Linked DNA regions of Variovorax paradoxus. The protein of the gene in region 2 binds, or shares a complex with, the protein of the main gene of each other region. Links are inferred from orthologs where the notes say so. Each region holds a gene or a part of one and is shown on either strand. Other genes may lie near its edges.

Evidence for each region. Proteins that work in one complex are often made in the same cells at the same time.
Region 1: the proteins of cgtA (region 2) and ybiB are in contact, whole or in part, in a crystal structure (PDB 8BFT), measured with the Escherichia coli proteins. The link is inferred for Variovorax paradoxus from one-to-one orthologs.

The regions. Positions count from the first base shown.
Region 1 is NZ_CP102931.1:4,426,512-4,430,415, reverse strand. Bases 4-2,811 are described here. They hold ybiB (DNA-binding protein YbiB), read right to left. Parts: upstream 1,957-2,811; coding sequence 1,051-1,956; downstream 4-1,050. Other genes in these bases: NWF24_RS20890 (nitrate reductase), read right to left, coding at 2,153-2,811; cobA (uroporphyrinogen-III C-methyltransferase), read right to left, coding at 248-1,054; NWF24_RS20905 (ABC transporter ATP-binding protein), read right to left, coding at 4-161. In the rest of the region: more of NWF24_RS20905, read right to left, coding at 1-3; more of NWF24_RS20890, read right to left, coding at 2,812-3,904.
Region 2 is NZ_CP102931.1:1,036,430-1,042,165, forward strand. The notes cover bases 2,188-4,995. They hold cgtA (Obg family GTPase CgtA), read left to right. Parts: upstream 2,188-2,957; coding sequence 2,958-4,034; downstream 4,035-4,995. Other genes in these bases: rplU (50S ribosomal protein L21), read left to right, coding at 2,302-2,613; rpmA (50S ribosomal protein L27), read left to right, coding at 2,626-2,886; proB (glutamate 5-kinase), read left to right, coding at 4,125-4,995. Outside these bases: type IV-A pilus assembly ATPase PilB, read right to left, coding at 1-876; NWF24_RS04925 (polyprenyl synthetase family protein), read right to left, coding at 1,118-2,110; more of proB, read left to right, coding at 4,996-5,264; NWF24_RS04950 (CNP1-like family protein), read right to left, coding at 5,313-5,736. UniProt on the Escherichia coli protein: An essential GTPase which binds GTP, GDP and possibly (p)ppGpp with moderate affinity, with high nucleotide exchange rates and a fairly low GTP hydrolysis rate.

The DNA.
Region 1 (3,904 bases), 3.4 Mb from region 2 along the record:
GTGCTCTTGCCGCAGCCCGACGGGCCGAGCAGGCAGCAGTAGCTTCCGCTGGCGATGCGCAGGTCTATCTGGTCGACGGCGGCCGGTGTGCCGGGGGCATAGCGCTTGGTGAGCGCGACGATCTCGACTGCGGCGGGTTCGGGCGTGGCGACGGCATTCATTGCCGATGGCTCAGCACGATCCATGCCACGTTGTGGTGCGCGGCGCCCGTGCCGCTCGTGCTGTCCTCGCCCTGGTCAGGTGCCGATCAGGTACCGAACTTGTCCGCGTCCACCGGTACCTCGGCGGCTGCCAGTCCGCGCAGCACGTCGCCCACCACGATCACCGCCGGGCTGGCCAGGCCGGCCTCGGCGATGCCGTTCTGCAGGTTGCCCAGCGTGGTCGCGATGTGCCGCTGGTGCGGCAGGCTTGCATGCTGGATGACGGCCACCGGCGTGTCGCCCGGAAGGCCTTGCAGCAGTTCACGTTCGATGTGCCCGGCGCCCGACACGCCCATGTAGATCACCAGCGTGAGCCGCGCGTTGTACGCCGTCGCGGCCAGCGCGCGCCAGTCGGTCGGGTCTTCGGCTGCGCCGGCGCCGGTCTTGGCATGGCCGGTGACGAACACCACGCCCTGCGCATGGTCGCGGTGCGTGAGCGGCACGCCCAGCGCGGTCACGGCCGCGAGGCCGGCGGTGATGCCGTTGACCACGGTGCACTCGATGCCGGCTTCGCGCAGGTGCTCCACTTCTTCGCCACCGCGGCCGAAGATGAACGGGTCGCCGCCTTTGAGGCGGACCACGGTTTCGCCTTCGCGCACTGCGGTGATCATCAGCCGCTCGATGAAGGCCTGCGGCGTGCTCTTGCAGCCGCCGCGCTTGCCCACATGCACGATGCGCGCTCCGGGGCGGGCGTAGGCCAGAATCTCGTCGTTCACGAGGTCGTCGACCAGCAGCACCGTCGCGGCCTGGATCGCCTTCACGGCCTTGACGGTCAGCAGCTCCGGGTCGCCCGGGCCGGCGCCCACCAGCGTGCAGCGGCCGGTGATGAAGGAGGTGGGGGTGTCGTTGTTCATGCGTGGGATGCCAGTTGCGTGATGTGCCTGACCTGCGCCGCAATGGCTTCGGGCACGGGAAGCTCGCCTGCCAGCACGCGGCGCGTGTAGTCGGCTGTGGTGGCGACGTCGATTTCCTTCGGCAGACCGGGCACCTCGGCGGTGGTGCCGGCCTGCTGCGCCTGCAACTCGGTGCGCACGCCGCGCACGAAGCCGTCGATCTGCGCGGTGCGGCGCGGGTCGGACACCACTTCGCCCTCGAGGCCGCGTGAGAGCAGGGCGGTCATGCCCGTGAGCTCGAAGGTCTCGCCCATGGTGCGGGCGTATTCGGGGTGCGTGTAGCTGGCCACCACCACGCAGGGGCCGGCGGTGGGCTGCATCAGCTTCACCACGCTGTGGCCCGGGTTGCGCAGGCCGACCACGCGGCGCACGTCGAGCAGGCGCTTGAGCGCGGGGTTCAGCAGTTCGGTGGGGGCAAAGGCCGCTTCGCCGTTGGCGATGGGGCGGATAGCGGTCATGGGCGGCACATCGAGCGCCGAGAGCACGTTCGACGCCAGCACGCGAGATGTTTCGCTCGCGCTGCCGTGCACCAGCACCGGCAGGCCTTCGCGCGCCAGCAGCAGCGCCAGCAGCGGCGTGAGCACCGGCAGCTTGCGCGCGCCGTTGTAGCTGGGCAGCACGACCAGCGCCCGGTCGCCGGTGGGAATGCGGTTGAGCCGCGCATGGGTTGCATCGAGAAAACCGGCCATCTCCTCGGGCGTTTCGCCCTTGATGCGCATGGCCAGGCAGAAGCCGCCGATTTCGAGGTCGGTGACGGTGCCGTCCAGCACCTGGCCGAACAGGTCGGTGGCCTGTTCACGCGTGAGCGGCTTGGCGCCTCGTGCGCCGCGGCCGATTTCCTTGATGTATTGGCTGATTCCCATGGGTAGGCGGATTGTCCTGCAACGCTTATGCCGGAATGTGAGTTGGCTTATGCATCGGGTGTCTTGTCCCCTCTCCCGCTTGCGGGAGAGGGTCAGGGTGAGGGCAGCGGCCTTGCAACATCGCGCGGTCGTCATTGCCGCTCACCCTCACCCCAGCCCTCTCCCCAAGGGGAGCGGGGGCAATGCAGACGGCGCATCACAACGTCGCCTCCGCTTCGGCCGGCGTCGCCCGCACCATGCGCTTGAGCTCCGGAATGCACGAGCCGCAGTTGGTGCCGCACTTCAGCGCGCCCTGCAGCTTGGCCAGCCGCTCGTCGGCGGTGCCGGTGCAGCGGCCCAGTTCGGTCTGGATCGCCACGTCCGCCACGTTGAAGCAGGTGCACACCGTCTTGCCGCGCGACTGCACCGCCACCGGCGCTTTCGAGCCCGGCGACAGCAGCAGGCGGCCGTAGCTCTGCGCCGGCAGTTCCTCTCGCAGCAGCGTGGAGATCCAGGTTTCGGCGCTGGTGTCGCCGCCCAGCAGGAAGGCTTCGAGGCCGGCGCTGCCGTCGGCACGGCGCACCAGCCGGGCCGAGCGGCGCTGGCCCCGGCGGCGGTCGGCGTAGCGCAGGGTGTCGGCGGTCTGCAGGCCGAGCAGGGCTTCGATCTTCTCGACCAGCGTGTCGTCGGGTGCGTCGTGCGCGGCGGCGCGAAAGAGCAGGCCGCTGCGTTCGGCGCCCTGCGTGTTGCCGGCAAACGGCACGCAGGTCGCAAAAGGAAACAGCGCCATCATCGGCTGCAGCGCGCGGTGCGCGGCCAGCGCGTCGCCATCGGGCAGCCAGGCCATGGCCAGCAGCGACCACGGCAGCTCGGCCTTGAGGATCTTCACCGGCGTGTGCTTCAGCTCGGGCTGCTTCGAGGTCGGACAGTAGGCCGGCGTGGTCAGCGCGTTGATGCCCGCGAGCCGTGTGCCGTTCGACGAGCAGCCGCTCAGGTACTCCTCGCCCCAGTGCATGGCGACAAAAGCCTGGCTCATCCCCACCTCGGCGCTGGCACGCGCGGGCAGCATGATCGAGCCGCGCTTCGACGTCAGATGCACCAGGTCGCCTTCGCGGATCTGGCGGCGCGCCATGTCCTGCGCGTTCATCTGCACCACCGGCTCAGACACATGGCCGAACAGGCGGCCGACAGTACCGGTGCGGCTCATGCCGTGCCACTGGTCGCGCAGGCGGCCGGTGTTCAGCGAGAAGGGGTAGCGGGCCTCGCGGGCTTCGGCCACCGGCTTGTAGACCGTGTCGACGAAGCGGGCGCGGCTATCGGGCGTTGGGAACACGCCGTCTTCGTAGAGGCGCACGCGGCCGGTGCTTTCGCCTTCCTTCAGCGGCCATTGCTGCGGGCCGGCGGTTTCCAGCATCGCGTAGCTCATGCCGGTGATGTCCAGGTCGCGCCCGCGCGTGGATTCGCGATGCTCGTTCCAGACCGATTCGGCCGTCTCGTACGGGAACAGCGTGAACGCGCGGGCCAGCTGCCTTTCGAGCCGGTGCGCGAAGGCCACTGCAATCGACCAGTCGTTGCGCGCCTCGCCGGGCGCCGGCACAGCCGGGCGCACGCGCGAGATGCGGCGCTCGCTGTTGGTCACGGTGCCTTCCTTCTCGCCCCAGGTGGTGGCGGGCAGCAGCAGGTCGGCAAAGGCGCAGGTGGCGGTGGTGGCGAAGGCTTCCTGCACCACGACGAACTCGGCGCGTTCCAGCGCGCGGCGCACCGTGGCCTGGTCGGGCATCGACTGTGCCGGGTTGGTGCAGGCGATCCACAGCGCGCGGATCTCGCCGTCGGCCGCGGCCTGGAACATTTCGACCGCCGTCTTGCCCGGCTTCTCGGGCACCGAGGGCACGCCCCACAGCGCGGCCACTTCGGCGCGGTGATCGGGGTTCGCCAGGTCGCGGTGCGCGCTCAGCAGGTTGGCAAGGCC
Region 2 (5,736 bases):
CTCGCCAAACAGCGTGGGCAGTGTGCTCACGCGAAAGTCGATCACGCGGTCGGGCCCGATCTTGAGCTTCATTCGGCCGTCCTGCGGCACGCGTTTCTCGGAGATGTCGAGCCGGGAAATGACCTTGATGCGCGAGGCCAGCTTGTCCTTGATGACGGTGGGCGGGCTGGCGATCTCGCGCAGTTCGCCGTCGACCCGGAAACGCACGCGGTAGTGATGCTCGTAGGGCTCGAAGTGAATGTCCGAGGCCCGCATGCCAACGGCGTCGAGCAGCATCTTGTGAAGGAAGCGCACGACCGGTGCGTCTTCGACTTCTGCGATTGCCTGCTCGTTGCTGTCGCCCGAGGTGTCGGCCGAGACATCGTCGAACTCGAACTCGCTGCCGACGATGTTGTTGATGCTCTCCGCCGCCGTCACTGCGGCGGCTTCGATCATTCGCGACAGCTTGTCGTATTCCGCGATGACCCAGTCGACACCCATCTGGGAGGCGAACTTGATCTTCTCTGCCGCCTGTTGGTCCGAGGGATCGGCTGTTGCAACAATCAGACGGTTGTTGCGTTTGCTCAGGACAACGATGCGGTACGCGTGGCACAGCTTCGCGTCGAGCAGATCCTTCGGCAGGCGCTGGGGATCGATGGCGTCGAGATCGAGCAGCGGCGCGCCGAAGGCGGTGGAAAGGGTGTGGGCGAGATCGGCGGCCGAGACGGCGCCGGAGCCGGTCAGCTCCGCGATGAAGCTGGTGCGGCCACTCAGGGACTTCTGGTAGATGTCTTCGGCGGCCCTGGCAGGAAGCTTGCCGGCCGACACCAGGGCGCGCGCGAGCCCGGGGAGGGCAATCTGCGAGGGTTCTTTAACTGGAAGTTCGGCAGCGGCCATTCAACGAATGAAAAAGATGTGAAAAAGTGCTTCACGATCATCGCTGAACAGCCCAGTGCTGTAAATCGCTACACAGCAACAGGCATGGCCATTTATTTATGCCAGCCAAAGGCTGGTCGGGGTGAGAGGATTCGAACCTCCGGCCTCTACGTCCCGAACGTAGCGCTCTACCAGGCTAAGCTACACCCCGATGGTTGCAAGAAAAAAGAAATCGTCCTAGATGCCAACTCAGGAGAGGTGTTCAGGCACGTCGCTCAAGCAACTGAGCCGCCAATTGTAGCAAACCTGAAGCGTGCGAATTGGATGGGAAGCCGCTCAGCGCATGAATTGCGCGCTGTGCTTCGGCGGCAGCCGCCGCGCGGGAGGCGTCCAGGGCTCCAGTTTCGCGAACGATCTCGACGACCTTGCCCAGCTGGGCGGTGTCGCCCGCCTCGATGGCGGCGCGCACCAGGTCGCTCTGAGCCGAGGTGCCTCGCTGCATTGCGAAGATGAGCGGGAGCGTGGTCTTGCCTTCGCGCAGGTCGTCGCCGACGTTCTTTCCTGTCTCGTTGGCGTCGCCCGCGTAGTCCAGCACGTCGTCGATCACCTGGAAGGCGGTGCCGAGTGCCTGTCCGTAGGTGGCGCAGGCCTCTTCCACATCAGGTGTGGCGCCTGCCAGCACGGCCGCGAGGCGGGTGCTGGCCTCGAAGAGCTTTGCGGTCTTCGAGCGGATCACGCGCAGATATGCCGCCTCGTCCAGCGATGCGTCGTGCATGTTCATCAGCTGGAGTACCTCGCCTTCGGCGATCACGTTGGTGGCTTCGGCCAGGATCTGCATGACGCGCATGTTGCTGGCATCCAACATCATCTGGAATGCGCGCGAGTAGAGAAAGTCGCCGACCAGCACGCTGGCCGGGTTGCCGAACGATTCGTTGGCGGTCGCTCGCCCGCGCCGCAGGGTCGATTCGTCGACCACGTCGTCATGCAGCAGGGTGGCCGTATGAATGAATTCCACAACGGCGGCCAGATTGAAGCGCTGTTCGCCGGTGTAACCCAGCGCGCCCGACATCAGCAGCAGGAGCGCCGGCCGCAGGCGTTTGCCGCCAGCGGAAATGATGTACCTGGAAACCTGGCTGACCAGCGGCACGCCCGTGTCGAGGCGGCGGGCGATCACACGGTCGACTTCGACCATGTCGCCGGCAATCAGGTCCAGCACGGTGGCGGTGGGGGAGGTGTCGGCGGCGGGAACTGGCAAAGCGGAGGCGCGGAGCGCTGCTGAGGATGATGGCGACCCAAGCTGGGGAAGGGCCGGAAGGCGCAAATTATAGGGAGCCGCGGCGGTTTGCCGGGATTGCGCTGGGCTGAAAGTGGTTAGCAGGCACAAACCGCGCTATAATCTTGGGCTCTGCGGAATTCGCTGCGGAGACTCATTTCTAAGAGGTTTACATGTACGCGGTCATAAAAACCGGTGGCAAGCAGTATCGCGTTGCTTCCGGCGAGAAAATTAAAGTAGAACAGATTGCTGCGGACGTAGGCCAGGAAATCGTGATCGACCAGGTTCTGGCTGTCGGAAACGGCGCTGAAATCAAGGTTGGCACGCCCCTGGTGTCCGGCGCAACGGTGACAGTCACGGTACTGTCGCACGGCAAGCACGACAAGGTCCACATCTTCAAGATGCGCCGTCGCAAGCACTATCAGAAACGTCAAGGTCATCGCCAGCAGTTCACCGAACTGCAAATCGGCGCGATCGCCGGCTAAGGAGCAGATTCCATGGCACAGAAAAAAGGCGGCGGCTCAACGCGAAACGGGCGCGACTCCAAGCCCAAGATGCTCGGCGTGAAGGCTTTCGGCGGCGAACTGATCAGCGCAGGCTCGATCATCGTGCGCCAGCGCGGCACCCAGTTCCACCCCGGCGTGAACGTCGGCGTGGGCAAGGACCACACGCTGTTTGCCCTGGTCGACGGCCACGTGTCGTTCGGTACCAAGGGTGCACTCAACAAGCACACGGTCAACGTGACCCCCGCGGCGTAAGCCTCGAGTCACTTCGACCTGCCCGAGGCCCCGCATTGCCGGGGCTTCTTCATTTGTAAACTGGACATCCCATGAAGTTCGTCGACGAAGCCTTCATCGACATCGCCGCCGGCGATGGCGGCAACGGCTGCGTGTCGTTCCGTCATGAGAAGTACAAGGAATTCGGCGGCCCCAACGGCGGCGACGGCGGCCGCGGCGGCCACGTGTTCGCAGTGGCCGATTCGAACCTCAACACGCTGGTCGATTTCCGCTACTCGCGCCGCCACGAAGCCAAGCGCGGCGAGCACGGCATGGGCTCCGACATGTTCGGTGCCGCGGGCGACGACATCACGCTCAAGATGCCGGTCGGCACGATCATCTCCGATGTCGAAACCGGCGAGGTGCTGTTCGAGCTATTGAAAGAGGGCGAAGTCATCACCATCGCCAAGGGCGGCGACGGTGGCTTCGGCAACATGCGCTTCAAGAGCGCCATCAACCGCGCGCCGCGTCAGAAGACGCCCGGCTGGCCTGGAGAAAAGCGCAGCGTCAAGCTGGAGTTGAAGGTGCTGGCAGACGTCGGCCTGCTTGGCATGCCGAATGCCGGCAAGTCGACGCTGATCAGCGCCATTTCCAATGCCCGCCCACGCATTGCCGACTACCCCTTCACCACGCTGCACCCGAACCTCGGTGTTGTGCGCGTCGGCCCGGAGCAGAGCTTCGTGGTGGCCGACCTTCCCGGCCTGATCGAAGGCGCATCCGAAGGTGCGGGCCTCGGCCATCTCTTCCTGCGCCACCTGCAACGCACGCGCCTGCTGCTGCATGTGATCGACATGGCGCCGTTCGACGACAACATCGACCCTGTCGCCCAGGCCAAGGCCATCGTCGGCGAGCTCAAGAAGTATGACGCCGCGCTCTACGAAAAGCCGCGTTGGCTCGTGCTCAACAAGCTCGACATGGTGCCGACCGAAGAACGTGCGGCCCGCGTCAAGGACGTCGTGAAGCGCCTGCGCTTCAAGGGGCCCGTGTTCGAAATCTCGGCGCTCACGCGCGAAGGCTGCGAACACCTGGTGCAGGCTGTTTATCAGCAGGTCAAGGCACAGCAGGTGGCCGAGCACGCGCCGGTCGTCGTCGATCCGCGCTTCACGCCGTTGCCTTCCGAGGGCGCCTGAGCGGCGTTGCCGCATCGCCCCGCGGCCCTGCCAACAGATAGATAGATAGACAGCAATCCACGCAGCATCCAAGACCGTTACAACCCGAAAATGACCTCGAACTCCGGATCCACTGCCTTGCGGGATGCCCGCCGTATCGTCGTCAAGGTGGGTTCCAGCCTCGTGACCAACGAGGGGCGCGGTCTCGACGAGGCTGCCATCGGCGAGTGGTGCCGGCAACTGGCTGCACTGGTGCGCGAAGGGCGCGAGGTCGTGATGGTGTCGAGCGGGGCCATTGCCGAAGGCATGAAGCGCCTCGGCTGGCGCACCCGGCCGCACGAAATCAACGAGCTTCAGGCCGCTGCGGCCGTCGGACAGATGGGCCTGGCCCAGATGTACGAAACCAAGCTGCGCGAAAACGAAATCGGCAGCGCGCAGGTGCTGCTGACCCACGCCGACCTGGCCGATCGCGAGCGCTACCTCAATGCCCGTTCGACCCTGGTCACGCTGCTCAAGCTGGGTGTGGTGCCGGTCATCAACGAGAACGACACGGTCGTCAACGACGAGATCAAGTTCGGCGACAACGACACGCTGGGTGCACTCGTGGCCAACCTGGTCGAGGCCGATGCGCTGGTCATCCTCACAGATCAGAAGGGCCTGTACACGGCCGACCCGCGCAAGGACCCGGAAGCCAAGTTCGTGCACGAAGCCGCTGCGGGCGATCCGGCGCTCGAAGCGATGGCGGGTGGCGCAGGCTCCAGCATCGGCCGTGGCGGGATGATCACCAAAATCCTCGCGGCCAAGCGCGCCGCCGGCTCTGGCGCTTCCACGGTCATAGCCTGGGGCCGAGAGGCCGATGCCCTGCTGCGCCTGGCGCGGGGCGAGTCCATCGGCACGCTGCTGGTGGCGCAGACCGCCAAGCACCAGGCCCGCAAGCGCTGGATGGCTGACCACCTGCAACTGCGCGGCGCCGTCGTCGTCGATGCGGGTGCGGCAGCCAAGGTACGGGCCGAGGGCAAGAGCCTGCTGCCGATCGGCATGACCAGCGTTTCAGGCGAGTTTTCGCGCGGCGACGTGATCGCGGTGCGCGACGTCGATGGCGTCGAGCTGGCCCGGGGCCTTGCCAACTATTCGAGCGTGGAGGCGCGCCTGCTGTGCCGCAAGCCCTCGAGCGAGTTCGAGCGCCTGTTGGGCTATGTTGCGGAGCCCGAGATGGTCCATCGCGACAACATGGTGCTGATGCCCAGCTGATGATCCAAACAACAACGGGGCGCAAGGCCCCGTTGTTGTCTGGATTGACTACTGCACTTCCCGCACCGGGTTGCGTATGTTCTGCACCATTTCCCCGATCGAGGCGCGCGGCGCATTGCCGCGGCACAGGGCCTGGGTCGACAGCGCCCGGGTGTAGCTGGAGTTCAGGTCGTTCAGGCGTTTCCACTCCGGCTTTGCGACGTCTTGCCAGGCGCCGTTGTTGTAGCGCGCATAGCTCTTCATTTCCGCAGTGGAGCAGCGCACGCCCTCGTAGAAGGCGTTGACGGCGCTGCCAGTGCGGTTGCGCGCCACCACCACGTAGCGCACGATCCCGTCGCCAGTGATCGTGATCGTGTTCGGGTCGACGCCGAACTTCAGGCTCATGTAGGGCGGCATCTCGATCGGCAGCAGACGGCTTTCGCTGAAGGCCGGCGGCGGCGGCGTTGCCGTTTCTTCCCATTCCCTGTCCGTT